DNA from 3 places in the Nonomuraea mesophila genome. Region 2 is predicted to be linked to each of the others. Evidence: riboswitches for the same ligand, from Rfam matches in the RefSeq annotation. Region 2 holds a riboswitch; each other region holds the start of a gene.
The links. A riboswitch is a leader RNA that binds a small molecule or an ion and turns the genes downstream of it on or off. The one in region 2 is predicted to bind cyclic di-AMP.

Region 1 (5,650 bases), on a different contig from region 2:
CGGTCCTCTGCCGTCACGGCTCCCGCGGGGACGCCGTCACCGGGTCCGCCCGGCTCCCCGCGCGCCTCGGTCTCCTCCGATGGGCCGTCCGCGTCCTGACGTCCGCTCATGTTCCTCCCCTTCACGTGAGCTGCTCCCGCACGTACACGCGCCACCGCGCCGTCAGCGTGGACACGGAGAGCCCGAGCGCGGCGAGCGCCGCGCGGACGCCGGCCACCTGCGCATCACGGTAGAGCCTCACCAGGCTCCTCTCACCGAAACGGCCGGAAAGGAAGCGACACGCCAGCCAGGCCTCCTGGTACGCCAGCGCGAGCCGTCCAGGTCCGGGCCCGCCCACGGCGAACGCCTCCGGCCCCGGCAGGGCGGCCGGCACGCGCCCGGCCCGCACCTCGGCGGCCAGTTCGGCGGCGGCCGTGCGCACGGGCAGCCCGGCGTCCCGGTAGGCCACGTAGTCGGCGAAGCCCTCGTAGAGCCAGACGGGCAGCCCGCCGGTGCCCGCGGCGACGTGGGTCAGCTCGTGGGTGAGGACGACGTCCTTGCCGAGGGACGTGAGCCTGCCGAACGACTCGGGGACGACGATCACCCTGCCGTCGTCGGCCACCGCCGCCAGCCCGTCGAGAGGCCCGGAGCCGGCCAGCCTGGCGGCGTCCTGCGCGGTGTCGGGGACGATGACCACGGGCCGTACGGGGCGGCCGAGCACGGCCGTGACCCGCAGCGCCGCCGAGTCGGCGCGGCGGGCGAGCTCGTCGAGCGTGCCGGGCGCGGCGTGGTGGCCGGTGACGAGGGAACGTGCTCCGCGGGCGACGGCCTGGCCGTCCGGCCACAGGTCGCGGTCCCGCGCGGGGAGGGCCGGCGGTCCGGGAGCGGGAGCGTCGGCGGCGAGGCCGAGGAGGAGGACCGCGGTCAGCGCGGCTCGTCGGCTCACCTGCGGGGACACGCTGCCGATCGTAGCGGGGGCCGGCGCGTACGCCGGCGCGAAGAACGGTGCCGGGAACGGTGACGCGAGCAGTGCGGGCGGACGATGCCGGGATCAGTGACGGCGAGCGGTGGGGGACGGGAGCCCGCCCAGGGTCCTGAGTGGATCCTCAAGGCCCCGGGCGGGGCTTCGTCACAGGCCGGGACGGACCGCGCCGACGAACGACGACTTGCGCCATCCGCCCAGCTTGTCGATGCGCACCCGTTCGCCTGTCCGCGGCGAATGGATCATTTTGCCCTTGCCGACGTACATGCCCACGTGGCCGAGCCCGTTGAAGAACATGAGGTCGCCTGGCTTGAGGTTCTTCCAGGAGACCTTGTTCCTGATGCGGGCGAACTGGCTGCTCGCCACGCGCGGGAGCTTCACCCCGGCCTTCTTCCAGGCGAACTGGACGAGGCCGGAGCAGTCAAACGAACCAGGTCCTGTGGCGCCGTAACGGTACGGGTCACCGATCTGGTTCTTGGCCACGGCGAGGGCCTTGCCGGCCTTCACCTTCTGCCGAGCGATCTTGGCTGCTCGCTTCCGAGCGGCCTTGGCCGACTTCGCGGTGGTGGCGGCCGTGGCCGCCCTCACCGAGGAGACGCCGGCCGTGTCGCTCGTCGTCGCCGCCAGGGCCGCCGGGGCATGGAGGACCAGACCTCCGGCCGTCACGGTCATCGTGAGCGCTGCGCCACGCAGGGCAAGGCGGGACAGACGGGGGTTATGCAGGGAGGTAGACAGGATTTCTCCTTGGGTCTTCCACGAACGCCTACCGGGTTAGCTGTCGGATTCGGGCCTGGAAGTCGCCCTACGGCGCGATGGGCGCGCCGATTCACCCCTGATCCCTGGGGAACTGGGATCGCTGGGTCCCCGGTTCCGTGCCTCCTGGCTGCACGGATTCGGCAGGCCATCGCCCCGGTCAGACAGGTGTGCCATGGGGATATCGCGGCGATGACCAGCGGATCTTTATCTGTCTTCACATCGGGAGGGACCGATGCGGGGCCGCGGCGCCATGGCTTGTGCACCGCGACGACGCCAGAAGCTACGTCGTACGGTCAAGGATCGGCAAAAGCGCAGTCAGCCGGTAAAGATCCAAAAAGGTGTCAGTAAAATCCGGAACCCCTGCTGAAACAGGGGCGCCGTTACCAAAAAGTGACCCTACTCACACTTCTGGCCACGCCCGTCTGTCAAGGGTCATATGTCGCTTTTGTCACACTCTTCGCGTCCTGCGCGCGAGACCCGCGGTGATCAGCTGATGGCGGAACGTGGCGGAACACGGCCGCGAGCCGCCCGCAGGGCGACTTCACGGTGGCAACGATGCCGCGTCGTAGGAGGGTTACGGGCGGACGGCGCCCACGAGGCTGCGGCCGTAGGCGGAGAGGCTGACCACCTTGACCACGTCGCCCGTCTGCGGCGCATGGACGATCTTGCCGTTGCCCGCATAGATGCTGACGTGCCCCAGGCCCTCGCTGAAGATGAGGTCCCCGGGCTGGAGGGCGTTCAGCGACACCCTGCGGCTGGCGCCCCACGACCACTGCGACCACGTCGTCCTCGGCAGCGACACGCCCGCCGCCCGCCAGGCGGCCTGGGTGAGCCCCGAGCAGTCGTAGCCGCCTGGCCCGGTCCCGCCGAACACGTACGGCTTGCCGACCTGCGCGAACGCGAACCGCAGCACCGCCGCGGCGTTCCCGGAGGCGGATCCGGTGTACTCGATGCCGGTGCTGTTCGGGTCACCGGTCCGGTAGGCGCCCAGCTTCTTCAGCAGCTTCTTCTGCTTGGCGATGAGGCCGAGGATCTCCTTGCGCTCCTTCTCGACCTGGCCGCGCACCTCGTCGGCGGAGCGCAGCGCGTCCTGCGCCTTGTCGCGTTGCTTCTTCAGCCCGCGGTTCTCCCGGTCGAACGCGGCCAGCTTCTCCGAGCGCTCCTTGGCCATCTGCCCGGCCAGCGCCATCCCGGCCAGCCGTCCCTGCGGGTTCTCGGAGCCGACCAGCCCGGGGAGGGAGGTGGCGTACTCGCCGACCCGGTAGACGCTGGCGGCCATGTCGGCGATCTCGACGCGCAGGTCGGCGACCGTCCGGAGCTTGCGCTTGTAGCTCTTATTCAGCTTGGTGTAGGAGCCCTTGGCCTTCTTGTAGCGCTCGGTCGCCGCGTTGTAACGGTCGACGACCTTGTCGGCCTTGTCGTTGAGCTTGTCGAGCTTGGCCTTGGCCTGCCCGATGGTGGGCTTCGGATCAGCGAGCGCGGCGCCCATGGGGGACACCACCAGCCCGAACGCGAGACCCACGGCCACCGGCACCCGGCCAAACCTCACTGCGTCGCCTCCCAGGGATCATTACTGGGGCGAAATAGTACAGAAGTGGCGGGTGGGGTCTCACCCGAACATACCAATTCGTAACTTAAGCCCGGCCCAGGCGGCGCAGCAGCAAGCCAGAAGGAACGGGTCTGGCTCCCATCCGCCTGACGGACTCGGCCACCTCCCGGTCCGACGAGACGACGGCGATGGCACGGCCGGGCGGCTCGGCGCGTACGAGCTGGCGGATCAGGTCGTCGGCGATCTCCCCCGGCGCGCTGAACAGCACCCGCACCCCGCGCGGCGCCACGACCTGCACGGGGGCGTTGAGCTCGGCCCCGTCGAACACCGCGGTCACCTCGACCCTGGTCTGCGCCACCAGCCCGCCCAGCCCGGTCATCAGCCGGTTGCGCTGGTCGGCGAGGGTGAGCGTGCCGTAGCCGGTCTTGGTGACGTTGTAGCCGTCGATGATCAGATGGACCTGCGGCAGCGCGAGCAGCTGGTCGAGGAGCTGCGGATCGTCGTCGGCGAGCGCACGCGCGGGCACGCGCACGCCCGGCCGCTCTCCGGTGACCGCGGCGACCGAGTCGGCCGGCCGGCTGATCGTGGTGGGCAGGGCCAGCTCCCTGCGCAGCCCGGCGGAGGCGTCCTGCAGCGCGTCGAGCAGCACCCTGATGCGAGAGTCCTCGATGCTCCTGCCCTCACGCGCGGCCCGGCGCGAGGCTTCGAGCTGCTTCTCCACGTCGGTCAGCCGCTCGCGCAGCCGCCGCAGCTCGGACTCGCCGGCGCTGCCCGCGGCCGAGGCGGCCGTGCGCGCATCCTCTGCGGCCCGCTCCATCTCCTCGGCCCGCCGCACCGCGGCCTTGGCCCGCTCGCGGGCGTCGTGGAGCCTGCGGCGCAGATCGGAGTTCTCGGCGCGGGCGGCCTTGACCTGCCCGCGCAGGCGGTCGGTCTCTTCCTTGGCCGCGCTCTTCTGCGCGGCGAGCTGCTCGCGCAGCCGGGTGACGACCTCCTCGCGCTCGGAGCCCTCGGCGGCCGCCAGCGACTGCTCCAGGTCGGCGCGGGCGGTCTCGATCATCTCCGCCCAGCCGGGCGGGCGCGTGAGATAGGCGGCCGCGGCCACGAGCACGGGGTCGGCGGCGGGCGGCACGTTGCCCTCGGCGAGCGAGGCGACCAGCTCTGGCCAGCCCGCGGTCACCGACTCGGCGACCAGCTCGCGGAACTTCTTGTCGTTCTCCAGCTGCGCCGCGATGGGCGCGCCGGCCAGCTTGGCCCGCTTGCGGGGGTCGAACTTGGCGATGCCACGAAGCGGCGGCGGAATGCTGGCAGCGGGCAGCGTGCCGAGAACTTGAGACGCCAAGTCGACGACATTCAGCCGCACCTGCTCGGGAAGCGGGCGAGACAGGCCTTCACCCGCTGAACTCATCCCACTTGTCCCTTCGTGACATGCCCTTTCAGACAAGGGTACGGCTGCCGCGTACCTGACCGTAACGGCCACTCCACTGTGGACAAGCGCTTGGTCACGGGCGGCGGGCCGCGCCGGCACGGGTGCTCACCAGGGGGCCGGCCGTGGCGGCCCGGCGTCGTACCGTCCGCTCGTGACCCCGCCGCAACGCGCGGGACCCGCGCCGGCCTGGCACGGAACGGCCGCGCCACAGGCCCGGTGGGGGCGCCGGCCGGCCTGGTCACGGGCACCCGGCGCGAAAAGCTGGAATTCCAGCGGTCCGCCGACCGGAGAACGCCACGATCGGGGCACCGGCCGCGCGGTGCCCCCGCTACGAACCCGCGTCGTAGACCAGGAGCGCGATCTGCACCCGGTTGTTGAGGTCGAGCTTGGTCAGGATGCGCGACACGTGAGCCTTGACCGTGGGCACGCTCATGAACAGCTCGCCCGCGATGTCGGCGTTCGACTTGCCCTGGCCGACGGCCGTCGCCACCTCCCGCTCCCGCTCGCTGAGCCGGTCGAGCAACTTCCTCGCGCGCTCCGTACGCTGGTCCGCGCCGCCGTCGGACACGTGCGTGATGAGCTGCCGCGTGACCGCCGGCGACAGGATCGGCTCGCCCGCGGCCACCTTCCTGATCGCCTGCACCAGGTCACCGGGCGCGATGTCCTTCAGCAGGAACCCGGCCGCCCCCGCCCGCAGCGCGCGCAGCACCTGCGCGTCGGCGTGGAACGTGGTCAGCACCACCACCTCCGGCGGCGAGGAGGTGCGGCGCAGCGCCTCGGTGGCGGTGAGCCCGTCGACGCCCGGCATGCGGATGTCCATCAGCACCACGTCGGGACGGTGCTCGGCCACCATGGCCGGCACCTCGGAGCCGTCGCCCGCCTCGCCGACGATCTCGATGTCGCCCCCGCCGCCGAGGATCATCGACAGCCCGGCCCGCACCATCGCGTCGTCGTCGAC
Region 2 (5,650 bases):
GGTCGCCAACGAGACCGCGGGACCCGCCGTGCTGGTGTCGTTCCTCATCGCGGGCGTCGCCAGCGCCGCCGCCGCGCTGTCCTACGCCGAGTTCGCCGGAATGATCCCGAAGGCCGGGTCCGCCTACACCTACGGGTACGCCGTCCTGGGGGAGATCGTCGGCTGGTTCATCGGCTGGGACCTGCTGCTGGAGTACACCGCGATCGTCGCGGTCGTCGCCATCGGCATCTCCGGCTATTTCGGCTTCCTCGTCCAGAACCTGGGGTTCGCGCTGCCCGCGTGGATGCTCGGCGCGCCCGGCACCGGCGAGGGCCGCGTCGTGGACCTGTTCGCGGTGCTGCTGTGCCTGCTCATCGCCTTCCTGCTGAACCTCGGCATGCGCACCGCCGCCCGGTTCGAGACGTTCGTGGTGGCGCTGAAGGTCGCGGTCGTGCTGCTCGTCATCGTGGTCGGCTTCTTCCACATCAACACCGCCAACTACCACCCCTTCTTCCCGTACGGGATCGGCGGGGCCATCACCGGGGCCGCCACGGTGTTCTTCGCGGTGTTCGGCTACGACGCGATGAGCACGGCGGCCGAGGAGTCACGCGACGCGCAGCGGCACATGCCCAAGGCGATCATCTACTCGCTGATCATCGCCATGGTGCTGTACGTGCTGGCCACGCTCGTGCTGACCGGCATGCAGAACTACCGCGAGATCGACCCAGAGAGCGGCTTCTCCTCGGCGTTCGCCTCGGTCGGGCTGTCCGGGCTGGCGTCGTTGATCGCGGTGGGCGCCATCATCGGCATCCTCACGGTCATGTTCACGTTCATGCTCGGCGTCACCCGCGTGTGGTTCTCGATGAGCCGTGACGGGCTGCTGCCGCAGTGGTTCGCCAAACTGCACCCGGTACGGCGCGTGCCCACGCGCGTCACCTGGATCGTGGGCGCCGCGTCCGCCGTGATCGCCGGGTTCCTGCCCATCCAGGAGGCCGCCGAGCTGACGAACATCGGCATCCTGCTGGCGTTCGTCGTCGTGTGCCTGGCCGTGATCGTGCTCCGCTACCGGCAGCCCGGCCTGCACCGCGAGTTCCGCACGCCAGGGATGCCCGTCGTGCCGGCCATCGGGGTGCTCTTCTCGATCTGGCTGATCACCTTCCTGGACCCGGTGACGTGGCTGCGTTTCGCCGCCTGGTTCCTGCTCGGGCTGGTCATCTACTTCGTCTACAGCCGCCGGCACTCCGCCCTGGAACGGCGGCCGGCCGGGCCGGGCGAGCACTGACGGCCGCCGCTGTGCCGCGGATCACACCGCAAAGGTGTCACGCAGTGAAGGCCGCGGGAGTCATGGAAGCAACATGACCCTCACAGGCAAGGAACGATCATGTCGAGCACCCGTACCGATCTCCTGCGTGCCCTGCACAAACCCGGCGACCCGCTGATCCTGCCGAACGTGTGGGACGCGGGCAGCGCCACCGTCGTGGCCGAGGCAGGCTTCCCCGCCCTGGCGACGGCCAGCGCGTCCATCGCCGCCCTGCTGGGGCGCGGCGACCACCAGCAGGCGCCCGTCGACGAGATGCTCGACATGGCCGCCAGGATCATCAGGGCCGTGGACGTACCGGTGACCGTCGACGCCGAGGGCGGCTACGGCCTGCCGGCCGATGAGCTCGCCGAACGGCTCACCGCCATCGGCGCGGCCGGGTTCAACATCGAGGACACCGACTACCAGGGTGGGGGACTGGTCGACGCCGGCACGCAGGCCGCGCGCATCGCCGCGCTGCGGGAGGCGGGGCCCGACCTGGTGATCAACGCGCGGGTCGACGTGTTCCTGACCGGCTCGACCTCGGTCGAGGAGATCGCGGACCGCGGGCGCCGCTACCTGGAGGCCGGCGCCGACTGCGTCTTCCCCATCCTGGCCCCGTCGGAGGAGGTGGTGGGCGACCTGGTCAAGGCCGTCGCCGGGCCGGTCAACGTGTCCTGCATGCCCGGCATGGACCTGGGCAGGCTGGCCTCCCTCGGCGTCGCCCGCGTCTCGTTCGGCCCGCTGACGTACCTGGCCGCGCTGGATGCGCTCAAGGCCATGGCGGGACGCATCCGCGCGGGCCAGGACCCGTACGCGACCTGACCGGCGCGCGGAGGGCCGGCCCGCCCTCCGCGCGCCCGGTCAGCCGCGCCCGGTCAGCCGCGCTCGGTCAGCCGCGCTCGGTCAGCCGCGCTCGGTCAGCCGCGCTCGGTCAGCCGCGCTCGGTCAGCCGCGCTCGGTCAGGCGCGCTCGGTCAGGCGGAGGCGCGGCCCAGGGCCCGCAGCTCGTCGGGGGAGAGCGCCGAGACGTTCTGGTCGATGGGGGAGTCGGAGTACTGGTGGATGGTCCAGGACTTCCAGTCGGCCGGCGGTGTCACCGTCCCCTTCGGCTTGCTGTAGTGGGCCACCCACAGGGGGTACTCGGCCAGGCCCTTGCCGTAGGTGTCGGCGAAGTTCCAGCCGCTGTAGAACATCGGGGTGATGCCGGTCTCGGCCTTCACGTGCGCCAGCCACGCCTTGGCCCAGGCGTTGACCTCCTCGACGGACTTGCCGTCGGTGGTCTCCAGGTCCAGCACCAGCAGGTCGCCGGCCTGGGAGGGCTGCGCGTGCACCACCGACAGGAAGTGCTCGGCCTCGACGATGGGGTCGTTGCCGGGGTGTCCGTAGTGGTACGCACCGCGCACGATGCCCTTCTTGCCCAGCTCGCTCCAGTGCCGGGAGAAGGCGGCGTCACGGAAGTCGGTGCCCTCGGTGGCCTTGATGATGCCGAACTGCGCGGGGCTGGCCGCCCAGTCGTGCTGCGGCTGGTAGTTGGACACGTCCTGGCCGTAGGTGAGCGTCGGCTGCTCGGCCGCCTGGGCCGAGCCCGGCTCGACGGGGTCCGCGTACGCGGGTGCGCTCGCGCCCGAGAGCGCGGCGGTTCCGGCCAGCAGGGCGCCGGCGGCGGAAAGGCTGAGACGTCGCGTGAGTTCGCGCATGGGGGGATCGACTCCTTGCTTCCAAGTGCCTACCGGGTTAGCTGACGGGTTCGGACGTGGAAGTGCCCTACGCACGCGGCCGTCGGCCGGCGTGCGATTCACCCCGGAAAGGTGGGTCCCCGGTTCCGCGCTGTGCGGATTCGGCCTGTCAATGTCGCGGCAAAGGGCCGGGCGAACGATCACCGCTGACCTCTGCCGTAATCCCCAGAAAGGTATATACCACCCCATAAGCGCTGCAAGCGGTATAAATCCCCATGCAATGTGTTTTTTACCTGAGAAGGCCCTGGAACGCCGCGTGTGCAGGCGTTCCAGAGTTTTGGCAAAATTTTCCCGGCACCGTACGCAGGCCCCCTATGAAGCGGGCGTCGCAGGTCGGTGCCCGCGCCGCCGGGAAGCCGGCCTGGACGTTCACCGCTGCTCCGCCAGCCAGGCATCGAAAGTGGTCGGCGCGATGCGCGCACCCTCGCCGGGCATCAGCACGTCCCCCGCCATCGCCGGGCCGAAGACTCCCGACCACGTCGGCACGAGCCGCACCGTACGTCCCCGTGCCTGGTGCGTGCGCCGGGCCATGTCGACCAGGTCCTGCGGCTCGGGACCGGCGACGTCGGCGCACCGTCCACGCGGTTCGCCGGTCGCGATCTCGGCGAGCACGCCGGCCACGTCGGCGGGCGCGATCGGCTGCACGAGCAGCGGCGCGATCGTGGCGACGCCGCCCTGCTCCGTCCAGCTCGCCACCATTTCGGCGAAGTCGTGGAACTGCGTGACCGGCACGATCGTCCACGGCACCGGCCCGGCGGCCACGAGCCGCTCCTGCTCCCGCTTGCCGGCGTAGTGGGCGTTGCCCTCGACGCGGTGGATCCCGACGATCGACAGCAGGACGTGGTGGCGCACCCCGGCCCGCTCCTCGGCGGCCAGCAGGTTCCGCGTGGTGGCGCCGAAGAACGCCACCGTCTCCTCCGGGCCGGCCGGAGGCGCGTTCAGGGCGTCGATGACCGCTTCCACGCCGGTCAGGGCGTCGTCGAGACCTCTGACCGGCTCGCCGGTCGCCAGGTCCACGCCGAGCGAGCGGCTGATGCGCACGACCTCGTGTCCGTCGCGTTCGAGAGTGGCGGCGGTGAGTGCCCCGATGTTCCCGGTCGCGCCGGCGACTGCGATCCGCATGGTGATCCCCTTAATTATGGACTAAAGGGATCCATAATAACTTCGATAGACTCGTGGCGTGAAGCTGCCTGTGAGTACCGAGTGGGTCCTGCACTGCGCGACCACGCTGGCCCAGCTCCAGCCCGGAGACAGCGCGTCGGCGGCGCAGCTCGCGCTCCACTTCGACCTGCCGGCGGCCTACCTCACCAAGCAGCTCAAGGAACTGGTCAAGGCCGGGCTCCTGGTCGCGTCCACCGGCCCGAGGGGAGGCTTCCGGCTGGCGCGGCCCGCCGCCGAGATCACGCTGCTGCAGATCGTGGAGGCCGTCGACGGCCGGTCCACGCCGTACGAGTGCCGCGAGATCCGCCGGCAGGGGCGCGGCGCGCTGCCTGCGGAGGAGTGCGAGCACATCTGCGTCCTCGCCGAGAAGATGGCCGACGCTCACCGGGCATGGCGGGCCAGCCTTGACGGCGTCACCCTCGCCGACATCCTTACCGAACTGCCGGAATGGGCGCCGGCCCGCACCCGGCAGCGCCTGACGGCCGGCCCGAAGGCGCACAACCCCGCCGGCCAGTGAGGTGTCGCGGCCCTGCTCGGGGCCCCGCTGCCGCGGACGCCACGCGGGGTGCCGGTCAGGGAGCTGGGACAACCGTCGGGTGAGGCGCTGCGACGGTCGCTGGGTGAGCGTTGCGGCGGCCGGCGGTTGAGGGCCGGTGGGTGAACGCCGGGGCGGCCGGCGATTGAGGCGCTGGGGCGGTCGCTGGGTGAGGCGCCGGGGCGGCCGGCGATCAGGCGGCCTGGTGCCACAACTCCGCGAGCAGGCCGTTCAGCGTCTCCGGTGCCTCCACGTGGGGCCAGTGGCCGGCGCCGGGGACCGACGCGTGACGGCCGCCGACGCGTTCCGCGGTGATGCGGGCGCAGGCCATGAACGGGACGCCCCCGCGCTCACGATCCTGCTCGGGCGCGCTCTCCCACGTTCCTGAGATCACCAGCTTGGGGAACGCGGCCGCCCGCAACGCGGGGAGCGGGATCGCGGCCTCCCAGCACACCCGTTCGCGCAGCGCGGTGCCGGCGGCGCGCAACCGCGGCTCGCTCGCCTCCGGCGGCGGGCTGCCGGTCGAGCCGACGGAGGCCTGCAGCCACTGCTCCGGCGTCAGCTCGGGCAGCTCGGCGATGTCGTCGTCGTCCGCCAGGTAGTCGCCGGGAAAGCTCTCTCCGGCGTCCGGGCTGCCGCCGTACCCGCGCCGGTCCATGAGCAGCAGGCGGAAGCGGCCGGCGAGCGGCGCCTGGGCGGCGAAGCCGTAGTGAGGGTCGTCGCCCCAGCTGGTGGAGCCGTGCACGAAGAGTACGGGCGGCGCGCCGTGCGGGCCCAGCGTGGTCACGTGCACGCTGCCCGGCAGCGGCCCGTTCGCACGGAACAGCGGCGTGGGGGCGGGAGGGGACATGGCACTCCTCAACGTCGTTCGTCACCCTTGAACACTGTATAGGTCTGCTGAACGACGAACGTCAACACGGGGTACGGTGATCCCGTGTCC
Region 3 (5,650 bases), on a different contig from region 2:
CGCTGACGGCGCTCGTCCTCGGCGGTGCGGTCAACTTCGTGCTGAGCACGTTTCGCAATGCCATCACCCAAGCACACACCCACGACGCCATACGCGGCAGGATCCAGGGCTTGCTCACCGTCGTCCTCTTCGGAGGCCCGCACATCGCGAACCTGCTGCACGGGGCCGCCGCATCGATTCTCGATCCGCGGATGGTGATCTGCGCCGGCGGGCTGCTCACGACCGTGACCGTGGCGGGGATCGCCTGGGCGACGCCAGAACTGCGGAACTACGCGCCTCAACAGATGCCGTCTCCCGGGTAGGAGGCGGATCTGCGTGTCGGCACAGTGTCAGGTCCGGTTACGCGCCTGGCCCGCAGCGTTGCCATAGCGGGCTGGTCGACCGCCGCAGATCGTCGCCCACCGACCGACGGTTCCCGGCGCAAGCCCGAGCAGCCGGCTTCTTGCTACGACGGCGCAGGCGAAGCAGCGGGAGCACAGGGTTCTCCCTTGTCAGTTCATGGAGATGTGCACGTGGTCGTAGTGGTTCTCCGTGATGCTGCCACGGTCGGACATCGTGCTCCAGCCCGATCCGTGGTTGATGCGCTGCTTCCAGATGACGTACTTGACGCCCAGCTTGCTCTTGTTCTTGATGGCCCATTCCGCGATGCGGTCGCCCAGGGCGGCGTTGGCGGCGGAGGGCATCGAGCCGCCCGTGCTCATCATGAAGTCGCAGGCCCGGCCCAGCGGGTGTTCGCCGCTTGAGCCGCCGCGGAAGCAGCCGACGGTGAAGGGCAGCGCGAAGTTCTTGCCGATCTGCTCCTTCATCAACCGCGTGCGCGGGGTGATGTTGTCGGAGCCGGACGGCAGTTCGGGCGCCCAGCCGCCGTCCGACCTGCGGTTCGTGCCGAACGGCACCAGGTCCTGCAGCTTCTTCTCGATGTCGTCGATGACGTCCTCGGCCTTCTCGCGCCGGCCGGCCACCTCGGCGGCGTCCTTGCGGATCTTGCCGGCGAGCTCGGCGGCCTCCAGGGCGGCCTTCTTCTTCTGGTCGCGTGCCTTGGCCACGCCCTGCACGAACGCCTGCTGCTCGGCGGTGACCTGGTTGAGCACGGCCGCGCCGCCGCTGTTCTCGGGCAGCATGAACGCGGGAACGCCGGAGTTGCCATTCTGGTAGCGCAGCCGGGCGATCTCGGCGACCCGCTTCTCGGCCGTCGTGAGCGCCTCCTCGGCGGTGGCCAGCCGGGCCTTGGCCGCCTTGGCCGACTTCTGTGCCTTGGCCAGCTCGACCCGCTTGAGGTTGTACGCCTCGATCAGCTTGTCGACCTTGTTGTTGAGCTGCTTGAGCTGGGCCCGTAGCTCCGACTCCTTGGGCTTGGCCGTTGCGGACGCCGGGGCCGCCGAGACGGCGACGGCGGCGGCGGCGATGAGACCGATGGCAAGACTCGCGGGGGACGAAGCCGCCACGTAGGTGTTCCTCTCCCTCTGCCGGCCGGGTTAGCTGACGGGTTCGGGTAAGGGAGCTGCGTTTCCCTACCACCGAAGTGGATTCACCCCAGGTGCGATGGGTCCCCGGCTCCTGGGCAACTCGCCCAGGATTAGGCGGTGCAACGGCTGTTACGGCCGGTGCATAACGGGATATTAGTGGTAGATCACGAGTCATGCGACCTTAAGTAGAAATCTATTCTTGATCGATCCGTGACCGGAGCATACAGGCCGCCTCCTCCGGCATCACGTCGTTGACGAACGCGCCCATCGCGGACTCCGAGCCCGCCAGATACTTGAGCTTGTTCGGCGCCCGCCGGATGCTGAAAAGCTCCAGATGCAGGTACGCGAGCTCGCGGTCCCGCCGCACCGGAGCCTGGTGCCAGGCCGAGATGTACGGCATCACGCCGCCGAACAACCCGTCGAAGGCCCGCAGCACCGAGGTGTAGAGCGGGGCGAACGCCGCACGTTCCTCCTCCGTGAGCGCCGCCAGGTCGGGCACCTGCCGGTGCGGATAGACGTGCACCTCGAACGGCCAGCGCGCGGCCGCCGGCACGAACGCCGTCCACAGCTCGTTACCGGCCACCACCCGCGTCCCGGCGGCCCGCTCGGCGGCCAGCACGTCGGCGAACAGGTTGCCCGGGCCCTGATGGCGGGCCGCCGCACCGAGCTGGAGCTTCGTCCTGGGCGTGACGTACGGGTAGGCGTAGATCTGGCCGTGCGGGTGCGCCAGCGTGATACCGATCTCCTCACCCCGGTTCTCGAAGCAGAACACCTGCTCCACGCCCTCGATCGCGGACAACTCGGCCGTACGGTCGGCCCAGGCCTCCATGACGAGCCGTACCTGTGCGTCGGAGAGCTTGGAGAAGGAGGACGAGTGGTCGGAGGTGAAGCACACCACCTCGCAGCGCCCCACCCCCGGACGAACCTCGCTCAACCCGCCAACATCGTCATAAGTCCCGAAATTTGTGGAGAAGGATGGGAAGCGGTTCTCGAACACCACCACGTCATAGTCGTAGGCCGGGATCTCCGTCGACCGCGCGTCCGACGACGGGCACAACGGGCACTCGGCGGACGTGCCCGTCGGCAGGAACGTCCGCGTCTGCCGGTGCCCGGCCATCGCGATCCACTCCTCGGTCAGCGGGTCGTAGCGCAGCTCGGAGGCCACCGGCCGGGGCTCCAGCGGCCGACGGTCGATCGCGCTGCGATCGGCGTCGTCGCGCTGGTCGAAGTAGACCAGCTCCCGGCCGTCGGCCAGGTGGGTGATGGTGCGCTTCAATGCGTGCCCTCCGCGATGATCAGTTCTCCGGCCCGCTCGGCCAGCTGGGTACGGGCGTCCTCGGGCAACCCCGCGTCGGTGATGACCACGTCCGCCTCGCTCAGTTCGGCGATGGTGCTGATGCCCACGGTGTTCCACTTGGTGTGGTCGGCCGGGACGACCAGCCGGTGCGCGGCCGCCACGAGCTCCCTGTCGGTCTCCGACTCCAGCAGGTTCGGCGTGGTGAACCCGGCCCGCACGCTCATCCCGTGCACGCCGAGGAAGAGCGTGTCCACGTGCAGGCGGCGGATCGCGGCCACGGCAACCGGGCCGACCAGCGCGTCGGACGGCGTACGTACGCCTCCCGTCAGCACGACGGTGCGGTCGGCGCGCGGGTTGCGGTGGAAGACCTCGGCGACGGGGATCGAGTTGGTGATCACGGTCAGCTCGGGGACGCCGATGAGGTGGTGGGCCAGCGCCCAGATCGTGGTGCCCGCCGACAGCGCCACGGCGGTGCCGGGGCGGACCAGCCTGGCCGCGTGCCGCGCGATGGCCTCCTTCTCCTGCTGCTGACGGGCGGACTTCGCGGTGAAGCCCGGCTCCTCGGTCGATCCAGGACCGAGGGCGGTCGCCCCGCCGTGTACCTTCTCCAGCAGGCCGCGTTCGGCCAGCACCTCAAGGTCACGGCGGATGGTCATGTCGGAGACGCCCAGTTCGCGTACGAGGTCGGCGACCCGGACACCGCCGTTGCTGCGCACACGTTCGAGGATCGTCTGCTGACGCTGCTGTGCGAGCACGCCCGCTCCTTCCAACAGATTCCACCAAATTATGACACGGCGCTGTTGGGGAATGTTAGGTCGCTACGGATCGCTTGCGCCGTTCCATGGGGGAGAGAGACGTTGAAAGGACATCGATCACCTGGGAGGCGTACTGATGGCCAGGCGAGCACGCAAAGGCCGGGCACGCAAGAAGAAGAAGGCCAACCACGGCAAGCGCCCGACCGCACGCTGACGTGGTGGCCGCCCGCCGGCGGCCACCACCAGCACCCATCCCGCCCACCGGCCCGGCCTCAGAGAAGGAGCGCGGGACGGTCGGGGTGATCGGCCCTGATCACGACGTCGGCCGCCTCCTGCGGCCGCACCTCGCGCTCGTACCGCTCGTATGCGGGCAGCCGCCACCGCTCCTCCACAGGCGTACGGCGCTCCAGCGCCGCCGCCGACAACCACACATGCACGGTCAGCTCGAACGCCAGCCCCTGCCCCAGCAGCAGCGTTCCGTCGACGACGACCACCCCGCCCGGCGGCAGCTCCTCGTACGGCAGCCGGTACGCCCGGTCGATCCGGCTGTCCCACAGAGCCGGCAGCACCCGCCCGGAGCCGTGCTCGTTCAAGGGGTCCAGCACCTCTCGGCGCAGCGCCTTGACGTCGAGCCAGTCCTCGTAGAAGGCGTCGGGATCGTCCCTGCCGTGCTCCAGCCGCAGCGACGCGGGCCGCAGGAAGTCGCCGGCGCGAACCCGCAGCACGGGCCGCCCGAGCAGCCTGAGCGGCGCCACGAGGTCGTCGGCCAGCGTCTCCGGCCGCCCCGCGGGCGCTCCGTCGACGGCCACCCGCACCCACCGCTCGCGCGGCCACCGGTCGACCTGCTCGGCCAGCTCGCCGACGAGAACGGAGATCGGTCGCGCACGCATCTGCACCAGCTTACGAGCGTCCACCGCCCGCCCGATTCGCCCGCGTACGGAGGCGGAGAGAGGCGTGCGCCCCTAGAATCCGCCCATGGACTGGCAGGCGTGGCACGACGAGTACGACGACCCCGGTTCGCGACTCGCGCAACGACTGCGGGTCGTGCAGCAGCGCATCCGGCTGGCACTCGACGCCTGCCCGGCCGGCCCGCTGCGGCTCGTGAGCCTCTGCGCCGGCCAGGGCCGTGACGTGCTGGAGGCGCTCGACGGCCATCCCCGCCGCGGCGACGTACTGGCCCGTCTCGTGGAACTCGACCCGGGCAACAGCGCGAGAGCCGAGGAGACGGCCGGCGCGGCCGGGCTGGAACAGGTGGAGGTGGTCACGGCCGACGCCGCGCTCACCGACCACTACCAGGGCATGGTCCCCGCCGACATCGTGGTCGCCTGCGGCGTCTTCGGCAACATCACGGACGAGGACGTCGAACGTACGATCGCCACGTTCGCCCAGCTGTGCCGCTCGGGAGGCACGGTCATCTGGACGCGGCACCGCAGGCCCCCCGACCTGGTGCCACAGATCTGCCGATGGTTCGAGGACCGCGGCTACCACCGCGAATGGCTGTCGGAACCGGGCGCCCACTACGGCGGCGTCGGCGTCCACCGCTTCACCGGCTCCCCGCAGCCCCTGGCCGCCGGGAGGCGCATGTTCACCTTCGCCCGGCACGACGAGGGCCAGGCCCCCGTAGGGTGACCTGGCCCCTTGCTCATGAGAGCGGACGACGGGAATCGAACCCGCGTAGCTAGTTTGGAAGACTAGGGCTCTACCATTGAGCTACGTCCGCGCGAACCGGTCGAAGTCTGGTCTAGACTTCATCCGGTCGTCAGGGCGTAAGCGTACCGGAGTCGCGGACCGCATGCGCACTCGGCGAGACGGGGCGTGGCGCAGCTTGGCAGCGCGCTTGCTTTGGGAGCAAGAAGTCGCAGGTTCAAATCCTGTCGCCCCGACCAGCCGGAAGGCCCCTTCCACGTTCGGAAGGGGCCTTCCGCATGTCCGTCTGCTTGCGGGCCGCACACGTCAGGTGCTGTCACGCCACGGACGGTCGCGCTTCCGGGGGTGCATCTACGTGCACCCCAGCCGGGTAGTCAGGCCGATTCTCCCAGGCCGCCTGCGGTCCTAGCGTCGGAGTCATGAGCCGATCGGCAAGGGAGAACGCGCCGTGACCACCGCACCGAGCAAGGCCGCCCCCCGTACGA

Region 1: linked by a shared signal. The riboswitch ahead of E1295_RS41365 (C40 family peptidase) and the one ahead of E1295_RS45570 (glycoside hydrolase family 25 protein) in region 2 are both predicted to bind cyclic di-AMP.
Region 3: linked by a shared signal. The riboswitch ahead of E1295_RS19625 (coiled-coil domain-containing protein) and the one ahead of E1295_RS45570 (glycoside hydrolase family 25 protein) in region 2 are both predicted to bind cyclic di-AMP.

What each region holds. Positions count from the first base shown of each region.
Region 1 covers NZ_SMLD01000193.1:31-5,680, forward strand. The annotation lists gene E1295_RS41360 (hypothetical protein) at 122-937, opposite strand; gene E1295_RS41365 (C40 family peptidase) at 1,109-1,633, opposite strand; cyclic di-AMP (ydaO/yuaA leader) riboswitch at 1,707-1,870, opposite strand; gene E1295_RS41370 (C40 family peptidase) at 2,292-3,251, opposite strand; gene E1295_RS41375 (NYN domain-containing protein) at 3,352-4,605, opposite strand; gene E1295_RS41380 (response regulator) at 5,021-5,650, opposite strand, start outside.
Region 2 covers NZ_SMLD01000262.1:888-6,537, reverse strand. The annotation lists gene E1295_RS45580 (amino acid permease) at 1-1,261, shown strand, start outside; gene E1295_RS45575 (isocitrate lyase/PEP mutase family protein) at 1,361-2,101, shown strand; gene E1295_RS45570 (glycoside hydrolase family 25 protein) at 2,253-2,975, opposite strand; cyclic di-AMP (ydaO/yuaA leader) riboswitch at 2,987-3,131, opposite strand; gene E1295_RS45565 (SDR family oxidoreductase) at 3,384-4,136, opposite strand; gene E1295_RS45560 (RrF2 family transcriptional regulator) at 4,195-4,692, shown strand; gene E1295_RS45555 (alpha/beta fold hydrolase) at 4,904-5,560, opposite strand; gene E1295_RS45550 (TetR/AcrR family transcriptional regulator) at 5,645-5,650, shown strand, end outside.
Region 3 covers NZ_SMLD01000048.1:11,183-16,832, reverse strand. The annotation lists gene E1295_RS19630 (MFS transporter) at 1-302, shown strand, start outside; gene E1295_RS19625 (coiled-coil domain-containing protein) at 492-1,445, opposite strand; cyclic di-AMP (ydaO/yuaA leader) riboswitch at 1,451-1,593, opposite strand; gene galT (galactose-1-phosphate uridylyltransferase) at 1,660-2,742, opposite strand; gene E1295_RS19615 (DeoR/GlpR family DNA-binding transcription regulator) at 2,739-3,518, opposite strand; gene E1295_RS52485 (50S ribosomal protein bL37) at 3,655-3,732, shown strand; gene E1295_RS19610 (nucleoside/nucleotide kinase family protein) at 3,791-4,408, opposite strand; gene E1295_RS19605 (class I SAM-dependent methyltransferase) at 4,494-5,147, shown strand; tRNA gene E1295_RS19600 (tRNA-Gly) at 5,168-5,238, opposite strand; tRNA gene E1295_RS19595 (tRNA-Pro) at 5,328-5,404, shown strand; gene E1295_RS19590 (DoxX family protein) at 5,614-5,650, shown strand, end outside.